DNA from 4 places in the Yersinia alsatica genome. Region 4 is predicted to be linked to each of the others. Evidence: predicted binding sites of a transcription regulator. Region 4 holds the regulator's gene; each other region holds the start of a gene.

Region 1 (4,222 bases), 1.2 Mb from region 4:
ATCCGACCAGCAAACAAATCACTGAATTCAGTAAATTGGCTGGAACAATATTCAATTCTTCCAGCCCTTCACCACTTAATAGCCCGACGGCCTTTTGTAGCAGTGAAATGGGGGTGGTAGAGCCAAAAGTGCCATCAAGCAGAGCAAGAATGGCCAGCGATATCAGCAATACTTTACTGGTGGCAGATAATAATGTGGCGGCTTGTGACAAATGACGATCGTCAATATTCAGTGACTGTTTAATCGCCTTACCGGCACGGCTGGTGGGTGAAAAAATACTCTCGGCTAAATCAACACACAGGTGGGTCAGTAAATACAAACAGGAGAGAACCAAACAGCTCCATACCAGTTTATAACTCAAGAATTTTGCCAGTGAGATATAGCCCATCAACAGTGACACTAATATGGCGAGTGCCGTCATGCCGATAGCGAAATGAATCAACCCGGCTAGTGTGGAATAGGCCTCGGGTTTTTCACCATTTGCCACCAAATTACGCCGTATTCGGTTGGCCCGTAAGGGAATAATGGCCGCAGTGAGTGCCATTAACATTGCCGATATACCGTTACCAAAAATGGTTCCTGACACGCTGACATTGATCATATTGTTCATCTGATCAATCGCACCAAAAATCATAATGCAGCTGGCTAATAGCGGTGGAAATAATTTCAGTGAGGCAGCGACTTCATCAGCAATAGCGGGCAATCGCCATGAGGGGCGCTGATTCGATAAAAATGCTCGCCCAAGACCGGCCACCAGTGCAGAGAAAAACATTAACTGAACAAAAACCTGCGAAAAGTTCATCACTACCGGTGATGTATCCGGCATGCGGGTGAAAGTCTGAGTGATGCACTGAGCCACTGTGACAGTAATCAACACGGTATAAAGCGTGGTTGCCGAAGCCATAAAACTGCGGCGCAATGGGCCGGGCGGCAGACATTTGGTACAGAACCAGGCGGTCAGGCTGTCGAGGAACTTAAAGCCAAAGACACTGATAGACAGCGCCAGTAGCAGATATACTGTGGTGCCAAAACGCCACTCTGGCTCCCAGGCAGCACTCCAGGCATCACTCAGTTCTTGAATAAAATCTTTCAGCCGCCGATCGTCATCTGGATTGGGATTAATGATGGGGGCCCAGAAATTGGCACCCAGAATACTGCCGGAGTTTAGGGCGATTTGGGTCTTTAATGCCGAATGGCGCAAGGCGATAATTTGCGTTGCCAGATTCTCTGCATTGGTCTTGATGGCCTGAGCTTGGTCATTCTGACCATCCAACTGGACTTTACGGGTATTCAATACTCGGCGCTGTTGCGCCACTACCGGGGTTTCAGCCAATGATCCAGCCGCAGGCGGCGGGCCTAAAACATCCAACTGGGTTTGCAGTTGCTCTCGCTTGGGTTTCAGATCCCCAAGCAGTATATCGGCATCCCGAACCAGTGCCAACGATGTCTCTTTTAATGCATTCAACTCGTTATCAGATGTACTGACAGAAACATTCTGCTTTAGTTTATCTAATTGTTTTTGCAGGGTAATTAATTGTACTGACACCGCAGGTTTTGCTGGTGCGTCACTGTTTTCTGTCGCGGAATCTGAGGCGGTCGCCGCAAAAACAGCGCCCGTTGTTGAGGCAAAAATAAGTGTGATTAGCAGAAATGTTAGCCGCAGAGATGCTCGTATCGGGCATGTTCGTAGCAAAAACTGTAGGGGATCATATCGCCGTGAAACCAAGTACCCATTCTTTTCCATAAAACCTATCAGCCCCAAAGTGAGTGCCACAATAAACCCGTTAATAAGTAGAGGTATGCCGTTAAGCCTAGCAGAAAGCTATTGTGGCACAGACGCTGAGCGACGGAATAATCTTACTCTGATAATTACTATCTTAAATTTAATAAGAAAGATAATAATTATCATTGTAATTAACACTCTCATTTAATAAATTGTGCGCTGCACTTATGGACCCACGATATGTGGCTCGCAGACAACAGAATTTGCGCTGCGGAAATAGCATGGACGCTGATTAATCACCATCTATTTTATATGCCTATACCCTTCTTACTTGCCGCCAACCAATAACGGCACGTTCTTTGGGGATAATTATCTGGGGAAGATAACTATGTTCTCGGCTTTTTTAATAAAGCGTTCTGCTGTTTTGTGCTCACTGGCTATTTTTATTCCATTCGCTTCAATGGCTGACGATACGATAGAAGTCACGGCCAAAGCCGGTCAGGCAGCTGATTTACCCACTTCGGGCTACACCGCCAAAACTACCAAAGGGGCAACCAAAACTGACCAGCCGTTAATTCTGACAGCGCAGTCGGTGTCGGTAATTACCCGTCAGCAAATGGATGATCAAAATGTGGCGACGGTTAACCAGGCGCTGAATTATACGCCCGGTGTTTTCACTGGTTTTTCTGGTGGCGCAACCCGTTATGACACTGTTGCTTTGCGCGGTTTCCATGGCGGGGATGTGAACAATACCTTCCTTGATGGCCTGCGGCTGCTCAGTGATGGCGGCAGTTATAATGTGTTACAGGTCGATCCGTGGTTTCTTGAGCGCATTGACGTGATCAAAGGCCCGTCCTCGGCATTGTATGGTCAAAGTATCCCCGGTGGCGTAGTGATGATGACATCCAAGCGCCCGCAATTTGCCTCTGAAGGCCACTTCCGTCTGACGGCGGGTAATCACAATACGCAAGATGTCGCCTTTGATTATACCGATGCGATTTCCGAGCATTGGGCATTTCGCCTGACCGGTATCACGCGCAACAGTGACACCATGTATGACCATCAGCGTGAAGAGCGCTATGCGATTGCTCCGTCATTGTTGTGGCAGCCAGATGAAAATACCTCATTATTATTACGCGCAAATTTGCAAAAAGACCCCTCTGGTGGTTATCACAGTGCGGTTCCTGCGGATGGCAGTATTTATGGGCAGAAGTTAAGTCGCGGTTTCTTTGATGGCGAAACTAACCACAATGTGTTTAAACGTTGGCAGCAAATCTACAGTTCTGAATTTGCGCACCAGTTCGATGAAGTCTGGTCTTTCCGGCAAAATGCCAGCTATACCCACTCTAATAGTCAGTTAGAACAGGTTTATCAGGGGGGCTGGAATAGCGATCGCACGCTGATGAACCGCTATTACTCTGGTGAAGATTCCTCACTCAATGCATTTGCGGTGGATAACCAATTGCAGGCCAATTTTGCGACGGCGGCAGTCGAGCATAAGGTGATGTTGGGGGGCGACTTCCAGAAGTTCCGCAATAATCTGCGTAGCGACAGCGCATTTGCCACCACATTGAATCCTTACACAGGTATTTCTGGCGGCAGTACGCTGTACCGCGATTATCTGCTGACAACCCCTGGCATCAATTCATCCTATTTAAGTCGCCGTTATGAGCAGAGTGGCATTTATTTGCAAGATGAAATGAAGTGGGATAATTGGCATCTGAATTTGTCCGGTCGTTATGATCGGATGAAAACGGAAAATATTAATAAGACTGCCAATACCCGTGATGAGCGTACGGATAAACATGCCAGTGGGCGCGCTTCATTACTGTATAGCTTCGATAGCGGCATTTCACCCTACGTCAGTTACAGCCAAGCCATCACGCCAAGTTTATTCCCAGATGCACAGCAAAAACTGCTGAAACCGATGACCAGCGAGCAGTATGAAGTGGGTATCAAGTATCAGCCGCCGGGCAGTTCTTCACTCTATTCCGCCGCGTTATACGACCTGACACAGAATGATGTGGCAAACCGTGCCGTTCCGGCGACCTATTATGTGCCAGCAGGTAAGGTGAATTCACAGGGGCTGGAGTTGGAAGCGCGCAGCCAGATTAACGACCGTTTAAGTGTGATTGCGGGCTACACCTATAACCGCGTGAAATTCAAAGATGCTATTGATGGTAATGATGGCAATACGCCGGTGTTAGCGCCGTCAAATACGGCGTCACTGTGGGCGCAATATGAGGCGGGCTACGGTATCAATGTTGGTGCAGGTATCCGTTATATTGGCAAGCAGTGGGCCGATGATGCCAATACCTTACGTGTGCCTTCTTATACGCTGGGCGATGCTTTGGTTCGCGCCGATTTGGGCACTTGGGCAGCATCACTGAAGGGGGCATTCGTCCAATTGAATGTAAATAATATTACCGATAAGAAATACGTTGCGGCCTGTTACAGCACTTCTTACTGCTACTGGGGGGCAGAGCGCTCGGTACAGGC
Region 2 (4,222 bases), 2.2 Mb from region 4:
CCACAGGCGTTAGGGCCGACGATGACAGTAAACTCCCCATCAGGGATGGCGACACTCAAGTTCTCACTGATGATTTTGCCGTCATAGCCCAATGTCAGTGCTTCGGCTTGCAAGCGAGCAGCCGGTGTGGTGGCTGGGTTAACAATACTCATGAACGTCCGGACTCCCGGATTAAAAGCCAAATAAGATACAGGCCGCCGATGCTGATGGTGACCACGCCCACCGGCAACTGATTCGGTGCGAACAGATGTTGGGAGCATAAATCAGCAGCAATTAATAAGAATGCCCCCATCAGCGCCGAAGTGGTTAAGGTGACGGAGGAGGTGCCCGCCAGGCGCTTGGCAATCTGTGGTGCCGCTAAGGCGATAAAGGAAATTGGTCCGGCCGCCGCCGTGACTGCTGCCATCAAAATTACCCCAATAGCCATCAAGCCCAGACGTGTTTTCTCAACCGGAACACCTAAGGCACCGGCAGCATCATCGCCCATTTCCAGCAATGGCATACGCCGACTTAGCAACATGGCAGCCAAGGTGGCTATCAAGATAAATATTACCGATGGCAGGCCTTTGGCCCACGTCAGCCCATTCAGCGAACCGGCACCCCAAGCGGCGGCTGTCATGGCGGCCTCCAATGATGCGGTGATGGTCAGCCAGGTATTGAATGCCGTCAGCATCGCGCCAATGGCAATACCCACAATAATCAGCCGAAAACCTTGAATCCCTTGGCGATAAGCTAACAAATAGACCGCAATTGCAGACAGCAAACCGCCGCCAAGGGCGCTACTGGCAATCTCAAAATAGTTGCCGTTAAACAAGGTGATTGCCACCAGCGCACCGGTATAGGCTCCCGCATTAAAGCCGATGATATCGGGGCTGCCTAAAGGGTTACGCACTAATGATTGAAATATTGCGCCACTGATACCCAGAGCCGCGCCGAAAATTAGCGCCATTACCGCTCGGGGCAGTCGCCATTGGTTGACAATAATATTCGCCGCGCCACTGGTGTGGCCGAGTAGAGCATCAAGTACCTGTTGAGGAGATAACGATAAAGTACCGATCATCAGTGCCAGTAAGGCACCCAATAAGCAGGCCAGAAGCAGCAAACTGCTCACTATCAGATTACGAGGCTGGATGCGCAGATTTATCGGGCCATCAGGGCGGCCGAATAGCCAAAGTGAAGTGGCTGGTTTCATAGTGCGGTCATCCTTTGGTTACTTCGAACCAGCCAGATCAACAAAGGTGCGCCAATAAACGCGGTGACGACGGAAACCCGTAATTCCCCGGGAACCAAAAAACGGCCCACAATATCAGAGACTAATAACAGAATAGGCGTCATTACCAGTGTGAAAGGTAGAATCCAACATTGATTCGGCCCGACAATCCAGCGAGCAATATGCGGTACCATCAGGCCAACAAAGGCGATAGGGCCGACGGCGGCGGTAGCAGCGCCACAGAGTAAGGTCACGGTGACTACCGCCCAAAATTGGGTTTGTGCAATGCGCGCGCCAATGGCGGCGGCCAAATCTTCCCCCATATGCATGGCATTGAGTGGGCGAGCCAGCAGCAAGGCTATCACGCAGCCGATAGCAATTGCTGGTGCTACCGCCATCACCACCGACATATTGCGAATATCCAGAGAACCGGCTTGCCAGAAGCGCACCTTGTCGTAGACCTGCGGATGAGTCAGTGAGATGCCGGTGGTAATCCCCAGTAACACCGCGGCGATAGCCACGCCAGAAAGTGTGAGGCGCAGGGGATTCACTCGCCCACCTCCCAGGGTACCCACCCAATACACCACCAACGTGGTGACCATGGCACCGATAAACGCCGAGATCATATAGCCATGAATGGCCTGAACGCCGAACACCGTAATCCCTATCACTACGGCAAAGCTGGCTCCAGCATTAACGCCCAGAATTCCAGGATCAGCCAGCGGGTTGCGGGTCAGTGCTTGAATCACTGCACCCGATAGCCCCAACGCGGCACCGGCAAGCACCCCAATTAGCGTGCGAGGCAGACGTGATTCTAAAATTAAAATACTGTCGGCGCTGTTGTGCTCCCCCAACAAACTCTGCCAGACCACCGAAAAAGGGATGGCTTTGGCACCGAGCATCAGGCTGGCGGCCATCACCAGTAGCAAGACAACAATGCTGAGTAACAACAGTAAAAACCCACGGCGGGGCGGGGCGGGTTTCAGCGATTTCAATGAAGATGGATTTGGGGAATCAGTGGCTGACATTGTAACTCTTCTTTAACAAATGATTATTGTTATCGTTTTGATTATCATTATTATTTGTTTGATGTATGTTAACACGACTTATTATGGGAATGCATCGGCAAAATCAGCTGACTTACCCTATTTCTGGCAGGAACATTTTCAACTTTCTATTTTTCATAACCATGGCAGGTAATTCTTACCAGCATTAACGGATTAAACAATCATGGCAAAATCGCCAATTCTTTTAGATTTCAGCCTGTTAAAGACTAACGCTAACTTTCGTGCCGTATTTTTTGCCCGCTTTATTTCGATATTAGGGCTGGGGATGCTGACGGTTGCGGTGCCGGTACAGATACAAATGATGACCGGATCTACCTTGCAGGTCGGGCTGGCAGTGACTTTAGATGGCATAGGGATGTTTATTGGCCTGCTGCTGGGAGGAGTGCTGGCAGACCGGCTTGACCGACGTAAGCTGATTTTATTCGCGCGCTTTACCTGTGGTTTAGGTTTTATTGGCTTAAGTTTCAATGCGTTTTCCGCTACCCCTTCGCTGTGGGTACTGTATGTATTAGCCGCCTGGGATGGGTTCTTTGGTGCATTGGGCATGACGGCGCTGATGGCGGCTACACCGTCATTGGTCGGACGCGAGAATCTGGCCGCCGCAGGGGGATTAAGCATGTTAACCGTGCGCTTTGGCTCGGTTATCTCTCCAGCGATTGGTGGCTTGGTTATTGTGTATGGCGGAGTGGGTTGGAACTATGGCATTGCCGCCGTGGGGACGATGTTAACCTTGTTGCCGCTATTGAGACTGCCTGCAATGAAACCGGCAACTCACCAGCATGAGCACCCGCTACGGGCATTAGCCACCGGGATTTCGTTCGTTTTTAGCCATAAAGTGGTGGGTTCCGTGGTGTTGCTGGGGACGTTGGTCAGTATGATTGGGGCGATTCGAATTCTGTTCCCGGCACTGGCGGAAAATACCTATCATGTTGGGGCTTCACAGATTGGTTTGATGTATTCCGTCGTGCCACTCGGCGCGACGATTGGGGCTTTCACCAGTGGCTGGGTGAATCAGGTTCGACGCCCCGGAGTGGTATTGATGTACAGCTCGATTGCCGCCTTTTTAGCTATCGGCACCTTAGGATTAACCCATAATTTCTATCTGGCGCTGCCCGGTTTATTGCTGTACGGCTATCTGGGTTCGATTAGCGGATTACTGCAATATACCTTGGTACAAACCCATACGCCGGATGCTCTACTGGGGCGGGTAAATAGCTTGTGGAATGTGCAGTTTGTTGCCGGTGAATCATTCGGTGCCTTGGGGCTAGGTGTGCTAGCGAAAGTCATGGCGCCGGCGCTCAGCGCTCTGACTTTTGGTGCGGCGGCAGCGGCATTGGGCGGCATAATCGCCGTCTGTGGCGGTACATTACGTAGGGCGACTATGGGGGGCGAGGGGGAAGACAATAGTGCGGATGAGGTCGTCGCGGACTAGCTTACAGGGTAGCGGTCTGGGCGCTATGTTAGCTGACTAAGTTAACCACCCGCTGCATAATATTGCGGCGAAATAGACTCGGGGAAGGTTCACTCCCCGAGTGTCGGTATCGCACCGAACTTTACCCGCGGTTTGAATAACTAAACTGTTTTACCAACGTCAGTTCGCCGGGGTTACGCATCGGTACAATCACCATCTCCTGCTTCTCATTGCTGGTCCCTTCCTCGGTCACGATAGTGATTTGCGCCGTGGTCAGAATGTCGCTACCACGGCCACCATAATAGTTTACGTACACCAGATATTGCCCACTATCCGGTGCTGGTGAAGAGAAAATCTCCGGGCCAAAACCGGTGGTGACATCCATATCCAGCGCTCCACCATTTTGCAACTGTCGGCCACCATACCAAGCATGCTGACCATCGGGAGTGACCACATGCAGGTCGAGATCGGTGTTATCGGTATCCCATGACAGCACAATCCGTAGGCGCGCAGGGATAGCGCCGCTGCCTCTTT
Region 3 (4,222 bases), 1.0 Mb from region 4:
TTGCCTTCGATACCATCTACCCTCATACCGGGCAGGCAGCCAAGGCCGCAGCCGTAGTGGCCGCCCTGTGCATCAAGCATCAGGTTGAATTGGTGGCTATCGGTAACGGCACGGCATCGCGGGAAACCGAGCGTTTCTTTGCCGAACTGCAACAGCAGTATCCGGCGGTGACGGCGCAAAAAGTGATTGTCAGTGAAGCCGGGGCGTCGGTTTACTCCGCTTCGGAGCTAGCCGCGCTAGAGTTCCCAGATCTGGATGTTTCTATCCGTGGTGCAGTTTCTATTGCCCGTCGGTTGCAAGATCCTCTGGCTGAGCTGGTTAAAATCGATCCAAAATCCATTGGGGTCGGCCAATATCAACATGATGTCAGCCAAAGCCAATTGGCGAAAAAGCTCGATGCCGTGGTAGAAGACTGCGTGAACGCCGTGGGCGTGGATTTAAATACGGCGTCCGTCCCTTTGTTGACTCGAGTGGCCGGTTTAACCCGCATGATGGCGCAGAATATTGTTAACTGGCGTGATGAGAATGGTCGTTTCCATAACCGCGAGCAATTACTGAAAGTCAGCCGTCTGGGGCCAAAAGCCTTCGAGCAGTGTGCCGGTTTCTTACGTATCAATCACGGGGATAATCCACTAGACGCATCCACGGTGCATCCAGAAGCCTATCCGGTCGTCGAGCGCATTTTGGCGGCAACTGAGCAAGCTTTGCAGGACTTAATGGGCAATGCTGCGGCCTTACGCAACCTTAATGCACGTGACTTCACCACCGAGCGTTTTGGTGTGCCAACCGTCACCGATATCTTGCGTGAGCTGGAAAAACCGGGCCGCGACCCACGTCCTGAATTTAAAACTGCCACCTTTGCCGAAGGCGTTGAAACACTGAATGACCTGACGCCGGGGATGATCCTCGAAGGCTCGGTCACAAACGTGACGAACTTTGGGGCTTTTGTGGATATTGGCGTCCATCAGGATGGTCTGGTGCATATCTCGTCACTGGCAGATAAGTTTGTCGATGACCCACACAAGGTGGTGAAAGCCGGTGATATCGTCAAAGTTAAAGTGATGGAAGTGGATTTACAGCGCAAACGTATTGCGCTGACCATGCGCCTGGATGAACAACCGGGTGAAGGGGGTTCGCGGCGGGGTAATGGCGGCGAGAACCGCGCCAGTGCCAATAATGATAATCGTGGCGCCAGCCGCCCACGGAATAACGCTAACAATGACGCCAATAACCGCCCACCAGCCAAAGGGCGGGTGGACAGCAACTCAGGCGGGAACAGCGCCATGAGTGACGCGCTGGCTGCGGCGTTTAAAAAACGCTGATAACTTAGCTTAGGGCCACATGCTGTGGCCCTTTCTTTATTAAACTGCCCGCTTTTCTCATATTTTTTTCTTCTATAAAATTGTAAAATTATTTTTTAAATTAATTAGCACGAGATTCTTTTCTTCTCCGATGTCTCAGGCAAAACAAGCAATAATCTTGACTCATTTAACATTATATTTAACATGACGACTTATTGAGTTTGTTATTACTGTTAGTTTATAAATAATTACGATAATCGGCCGTGGATTAATTAAAACCTGAATGTTATTTGATTCAAATCATAGTGAAGTGATTATGTTAATAATCGGTATTTTACAATAAATACATCGAGTTATACCCAATAGACTTCGAGTTGCAGATAGTCCGCAACAGCAGGAACCCAAGGAGTTGAGATAACTCAATGACTTGGATTAGTGATAGTCACCCACACTCCGGTAGTCTTAAAGATGACCGATTTAAAAGAAACATCCAGTTAACTGATTTAACTCATCATTCTCATTTGCGATCACGCCAATTTGGTGGTAAAACAAGCGTAAATAGAAATCAGACTCATTAATTATAAAAATTAAACCGTAATGAATACTTACTTTTGAGTATTTGACCCCAGTTGAATATGAAAATGGTTCTTACTATTATTATTTCACTCATTACGTCTTAGCATAACATTATTCTGAATTCTGGTACGCCATTAACCAACACCCTGAAATTTAAAGTGTAAAGGGTAATTTTCAAGAGGCTTTTATGCATCTTATTCCACAGCGTTCCTACAAAATTATTGGTTTCTCACCTGAAATTAGCCCGGCTTATCGGCAGAAATTATTATCTCTGGGTATGTTACCCGGCTCTTCATTTAATGTGGTTCGCCTTGCGCCATTAGGTGACCCCATTCAGATAGAAGCCCGTCGGGTCAGCCTGGTGGTACGTAAAAAAGATTTAGATCTGCTGACCCTCGACCTGCAACCCTAACACGACAGGTCAATTTCTTATTCTGGCTGCCGGGTGATGGATAAAAATCGCCCCGCACCGTCTGATTTTAATTTATTGATATCACGTTGGATCATGAAAGCACTCACAATCGGCCTTATCGGCAACCCCAATGCGGGTAAAACCACTCTTTTCAACCAGTTAACTGGCGCTCGTCAACGCGTTGGGAATTGGGCCGGAGTCACGGTTGAGCGCAAAGAAGGTCATTTTAATACCCCGCAGCATCAGGTGACCTTAGTTGACTTGCCGGGGACTTACTCGCTGACGACGATTTCTGAGCAAACGTCGCTGGATGAGCAAATTGCCTGCCACTATATTTTGAGTGGCGAGGCTGACCTGCTGATTAACGTGATTGATGCCGCCAATCTGGAGCGCAATCTCTACCTGACACTGCAACTCATCGAGCTAGGTATCCCCTGCATTGTGGCACTCAACATGCTGGATATTGCTAAAAGCCAGCATATTGATATTGATATCGCGGCCCTCTCTCAACAGCTAGGTTGCCCAGTAATTCCGCTGGTTTCTACCCGTGGACAGGGTATCAATGAATTAAAAGCCAGTATCGATGAGTTTCAGCCCGTGACCTTTAAAGCGCTGGTTAACTACCCGCCAGTGCTGCTGCATGAAGTGGATAAACTGGTACAGAACATGCCGGATTCTTGGCCTATCCAGCAGCGCCGCTGGCTGGCACTGCAAATTCTGGAAGGAGATATCTACAGTCTGGCGCGCGCTGGTATAGCGCCGTCACAGGTTGAGTTGGCGCGTGAGAATCTGCGACAAAATCAGCACGAAGATCCCGAATTGGTGATCGCCGATGCTCGCTATCAAAGCATCGCCCGTATCTGCGATATCGTCGGCAACTCACAGCAAGCAGAGCCAAACCGCCTGACCCAAGCACTGGATAAAGTAATTCTGAACCGCTGGTTAGGGGTGCCGATTTTCCTGTTTGTTATGTATTTAATGTTCGTATTGGCCATCAACATTGGTGGCGCACTGCAACCTATATTTGATATTGGCTCTGCCGCTATCTTTATCCAAGGGCTGCAATGGGTCGGTTATACCCTGCATTTCCCGCAGTGGCTGACTATCTTCCTCGCCCAAGGTGTTGGGGGCGGTATTAACACCGTGCTGCCACTGGTGCCGCAAATTGGCATGATGTACCTGTTCCTCTCCTTTTTGGAGGACTCCGGCTATATGGCCCGTGCGGCATTCGTGATGGACCGGCTGATGCAGGCGTTAGGGTTGCCGGGTAAATCATTTGTGCCACTGATTGTTGGCTTCGGCTGCAATGTGCCTTCGATTATGGGGGCGCGCACCTTGGATGCCCAACGCGAACGGCTGATTACTATCATGATGGCCCCCTTTATGTCCTGTGGTGCACGGCTGGCCATTTTCGCGGTATTTGCTGCGGCATTCTTCGGCCAGGACGGAGCCAGCATCGTTTTCTCACTCTATTTACTCGGTATTGCCGTGGCAATCCTCACCGGCTTGGTACTGAAATACACCATCATGCGCGGTGAAGCCTCTCCTTTTGTGATGGAATTGCCGGTTTACCATGTGCCACATCTGAAGAGCTTGTTACTGCAAACCTGGCAGCGACTGAAAGGCTTTGTTCTACGGGCGGGGAAAGTCATTGTCATCGCCAGTATTTTCATTGGTGGCCTAAATAGTTTCTCTTTCAGTGGCAAAGCGGTCGATAGCATCAATGACTCGGCACTCGCCTCTGTCAGTAAAGTGCTCACCCCGTTACTGACCCCAATGGGGGTTCATGAGGATAACTGGCAAGCGACGGTGGGGTTAGTCACCGGTGCCATGGCCAAAGAAGTGGTGGTGGGGACACTGAATACCCTCTATACCGCTGAGCAGATTAAAAATGAACCCTTTGATGCCGAGAGCTTCAATTTACTGGGTGAAT
Region 4 (4,222 bases):
ACCGCACTATTGTTGTCCATTGCCGCCTGATAAAGCGGCGTTACGCCCTGTTCAATTAATCCACTCCATCCATCAATCACTCCAGCGACTAAAGCGGGATCAATTTGTGCGTGGTCGATAGCTTTAAATTCTGCGAGCTTTTTCTTCAGATTATCCAGCGCGACGTTAGATGAGCTGAGTTCTTTATCTGCATCCGCGATATTACCGTTTTGGCGATAATCCACCGACCGGGCAAGACGAGTCACCATACGAAAATATTGGTCCGTCCCCTGATTGACCAAATTCATGTTTTCCACCAACACCGCATTGGCGTTAGAAGATTGGGTCAGTTGATTGAGTGATAGCAGCGTATAAGCCGATACACCGCCCCAGAGCAGACAAAAAGCGCCAAGCACCCAAAGTAATGCTGCCCTGATGGTAATATTTTTTAAAACCTGCATGTTCGTTCCCCTTATATATCGGATGGTTACCGTTAGAGACTCTGGTGTTATTTGATGACCGAAAAGCAATAAAGGACGTTCCATACAGCTAACGACGACTCCTTTCCCGACAAACTCTCATCTGACGGTTTTCCCCCTGGCACCGCAAATTGCAACCTTCCGGTTACACAAAGGTTATCGGCAATGACATTGCAAGATTGAGCGACTCACAAAAATTTAATATCACATAAACTTGATATGAGCCCGAGGGCGTTTTCTGGCATGATGTCGCCCTATACATGTGTTATATTGTTGGGCAACGCGCTCAGTGTTTAACATAACTATTTGAATTTAAAAGGTATTAAGTTATATGGCAACTGTAGGCATTTTCTTTGGCAGCGATACTGGCAATACCGAAAACATTGCCAAGATGATCCAAAAGCAACTGGGCAAAGATGTTGCTGAGGTTCACGACATTGCTAAAAGCAGTAAAGAAGATTTAGAAGGCTTCGATATTCTGCTGCTTGGTATCCCAACTTGGTATTACGGTGAAGCCCAATGTGATTGGGATGATTTCTTCCCAACATTGGAAGAGATCGATTTTAACGGCAAGCTAGTGGCTTTGTTCGGTTGTGGCGATCAGGAAGACTACGCAGAATATTTCTGTGATGCGATGGGTACCGTGCGCGATATCATCGAACCTCGCGGTGCTGCAATCGTCGGTCACTGGCCAACCGCTGGCTACCACTTCGAAGCCTCTAAAGGCTTGGCTGATGATGATCACTTCATTGGTTTAGCCATTGATGAAGATAGGCAGCCAGAACTGACGAATGAACGTGTTGAAGCTTGGGTAAAACAGATCAGCGAAGAACTGAATTTGGCCGAGATCACCGGTTAATTTGTTAGATCGGAAACGCTGAGGTGATATTGCATAGCGCCGAGCGTTTCCGTTAACTCTCCTCCCCCTTTGAACTCTTTTTTTGTCTGCCCCAACCCTTTAATCCCATTTTGCCAAAGCCAATAACCGCAAAATATGCGCGGTGTCATTTGTTGTCAGAATGAGCTTTGTTAAGCAGCCCACAAATCAGCAGCATGATGCGTGCAAAATGAAAATAAACCGCTACAAATTTGTAACGTTGCCTATAGCGGCCTTATACTTAAATGATGCAACAATCCCATTCATCAATACATTGCATGATTAATCGGACAAAGTGTGCAATTATATCTTTGTTAACAACCACGGTTTTCATTTAGGGCTAGCAGTTCTATAATGAGACGCAATCGTAATGATTGCGCCACGGATGTCATAGGCTGAACAGCCTTAATTTGAATCGATAGTAACAGGACTGAATCCGCATGACTGACAACAACAAAGCCTTAAAAAACGCTGGTTTGAAGGTAACACTGCCCCGTCTTAAGATTCTGGAAGTGTTGCAAAATCCAGAGTGCCACCATGTCAGTGCGGAAGATCTTTATAAAAAGCTGATTGATATGGGCGAAGAAATTGGTTTGGCGACGGTTTACCGTGTACTGAACCAGTTTGATGATGCCGGTATTGTTACCCGCCACAATTTCGAAGGCGGCAAATCAGTCTTTGAGCTGACGCAGCAACATCATCACGATCACCTGATTTGCCTGGATTGTGGCAAAGTGATTGAGTTTAGTAATGAATCCATTGAATCTCTTCAACGTGAAATTGCTAAACAGCATGGTATCAAGCTGACTAACCACAGTCTGTATCTATACGGCCACTGTGAGACCGGCGATTGCCGTGAAAATGAGTCTGCGCACGATAAAAGATAAAATATGCCCATCATCTTTCACACTGCAGGTGTGTTGGCTGGCTCTCACTCACCCGAATCACTTACTGATGTAAGCTCATCGGGATTCTATCGATAGCCACCTTCCTGCACTTTGATATTTATTGGGCATGATATTATCGCATTGATTTTATAAAGACTTTAAGCGCTGAGATTTTAAGTACCGAATAACCTTAGGGTTTGTTTTTAATCCAGATAACGGCACTCTATTATCTGGATAGCATTATCCATCAGCAAGATGGCCACCTTTCCTGTTCAGTCGGGAGTCAGGTGGTCATTCTTATTTATATCTCGCCCCTCCGCCGTTCATGTTTGTCCCTTACTCGTTTCGACGTCAATGTATCTCACTGCCCTTATCAGGGTGCTATGGCACTATTTTGGGCAAAAAAAAACCCGGACTTGCCGGGGGAAAAACCATCAACTCAACTTCACTTAATATTGTTTACCTAAAGAACCTAGCAAACAGGAGATAACATCAGACACAGCACTTTAACAACAATCATCAAACTTTCACTGGCTCAGCGCGGCTACTGCGCTTTCCGTCTGGGCTAGTCGAGCGGATTAACACATCACCGCTGACTTTAGATTGCACCTTGACATCATACTTCTGCCACTGCTTACCGCCATCAGTGGAATACTCGATAATCAGCCCCGGCAAGGAGATATTGGCTTCCAATACGCCGTTGACCACACGAGCCCCCGGTACCGGCAAGCGGTATGCAATACCGGCTTTATCCAGTTTTGCCAATTCGCGCTGGCCCATGATATTAGCGAAGCGCTGCCAATCGGTGTTCAATGCCACGGTATCGACCAGATGTGTTTCGCCACCTTGGTACTCTCGGCCCGCCTTGTAATCTTGTTCCCAAGATGCGCGGTGCCAGGCACGTTCAGCCAGCGGCAATACCCGTGGGAAAATCATGTATTCCATCTGTTGGTCAGTACGTACGGTTTCATTCCATGATTGACCTGAAATCCCGTGCACACCCGGCCATGGCTTATCACTCTTCGCACTGAAATGGTTGCCATCACGGTCAACCGAGGTTTCGGCGTTTTGCGGCATGTTATCTGGGGCAAAACTGAAGACTTTGGCTTCATCACTAAAACGCGTCGCCCAGTAGTAACCGCGTTCATTCGGATTAACTTCATAAGGCATATCGAAGTAGACATAATCCGGGTTAGAGGCAACCACTTCATAACCTTTATTGGCCCAATCATTGATGGAGTCAGCCCCGCCCCAGTAGAGGGTATCCCAGAAGTTAACGCCAACCCGTTTGGTCGCAAAGGCTTTCGAATCCTTAGCGTCTTTCAAACCATCTTGCCAAGCCTGCATTTTTTCGATGCCGTGAGCATTAACCAGTTTGCTGACTTCAATAGCGAAGTGGCTGGAGAGATGCTCAACATCCTGAATTTTGCCTTGCTTGACCATGTCCTGACATACCTGAGACTTAGCCCATGGCTTATCTTCAACACTCTTATCAATGATGCCTTTGCCCGGCTCAATGGTGCCATTTTTGTCTTGGAAACCGGCTCCCAGACGAATGTTTTTCGCTTCATCACCACCAAAATGCCACGTGGTTAATGGCATGCCCGCTTCTTTGTGCATCTGGGCCATTTCGCCAATCACTTTATCGACAAAACGCTTCGATGAATCCAGACACGGGTTCAGATAACTTTTGCGCTCATAGAACTGCACCGAGGTGGTGTTGGAGTCATCTGTCGGGTCAAGCAAGCGGAATTCGTTAGCTTCTTTCTCTTTGCCCTGCTTCATCAAATTGTTGTAACGCGCTTCCATCGACACCACTGCCGCACGGGCGTGGGCTGGCATATCAATTTCAGGAATGACGTCAATTTGGCGAGCTTTAGCGTATTTCAGAATTTCAATGTAGTCATCACGGGTAAAGTGGCCGGAACCCAGATTATTGCTATCCGGACCAGAACCCAGTTGTGGCAATAAGCAGGTATTTTCTGTCAAATCGTGGCAGC

What was found. The regulator Fur, encoded in region 4, represses iron uptake genes when iron is present. The targets are predictions, from matches to a motif close to ATAATAATGAGAACNACTATCAA.
Positions count from the first base shown of each region.
Region 1: N0H69_RS01695 (TonB-dependent siderophore receptor) is a predicted target of Fur. The motif match lies at 1,887-1,909, and genes of this name have one in related genera.
Region 2: fepD (Fe(3+)-siderophore ABC transporter permease) is a predicted target of Fur. The motif match lies at 2,258-2,280, and genes of this name have one in related genera.
Region 3: feoA (ferrous iron transporter A) is a predicted target of Fur. The motif match lies at 1,937-1,959, and genes of this name have one in related genera.

Region 1 is NZ_CP104006.1:367,799-372,020, forward strand. Features, by position in the region: gene N0H69_RS01690 (DUF3772 domain-containing protein) at 1-1,774, opposite strand, end outside; gene N0H69_RS01695 (TonB-dependent siderophore receptor) at 2,112-4,222, shown strand, end outside.
Region 2 is NZ_CP104006.1:1,452,333-1,456,554, forward strand. Features, by position in the region: gene N0H69_RS06340 (ABC transporter ATP-binding protein) at 1-152, opposite strand, end outside; gene fepG (iron-enterobactin ABC transporter permease) at 149-1,192, opposite strand; gene fepD (Fe(3+)-siderophore ABC transporter permease) at 1,189-2,238, opposite strand; gene entS (enterobactin transporter EntS) at 2,441-3,709, shown strand; gene N0H69_RS06360 (YfaP family protein) at 3,831-4,222, opposite strand, start outside.
Region 3 is NZ_CP104006.1:226,332-230,553, reverse strand. Features, by position in the region: gene N0H69_RS00905 (Tex family protein) at 1-1,322, shown strand, start outside; gene feoA (ferrous iron transporter A) at 2,065-2,289, shown strand; gene feoB (Fe(2+) transporter permease subunit FeoB) at 2,383-4,222, shown strand, end outside.
Region 4 is NZ_CP104006.1:4,113,577-4,117,798, forward strand. Features, by position in the region: gene N0H69_RS18425 (methyl-accepting chemotaxis protein) at 1-440, opposite strand, end outside; gene fldA (flavodoxin FldA) at 790-1,317, shown strand; gene fur (ferric iron uptake transcriptional regulator) at 1,776-2,222, shown strand; gene N0H69_RS18440 (beta-N-acetylhexosaminidase) at 2,742-4,222, opposite strand, start outside.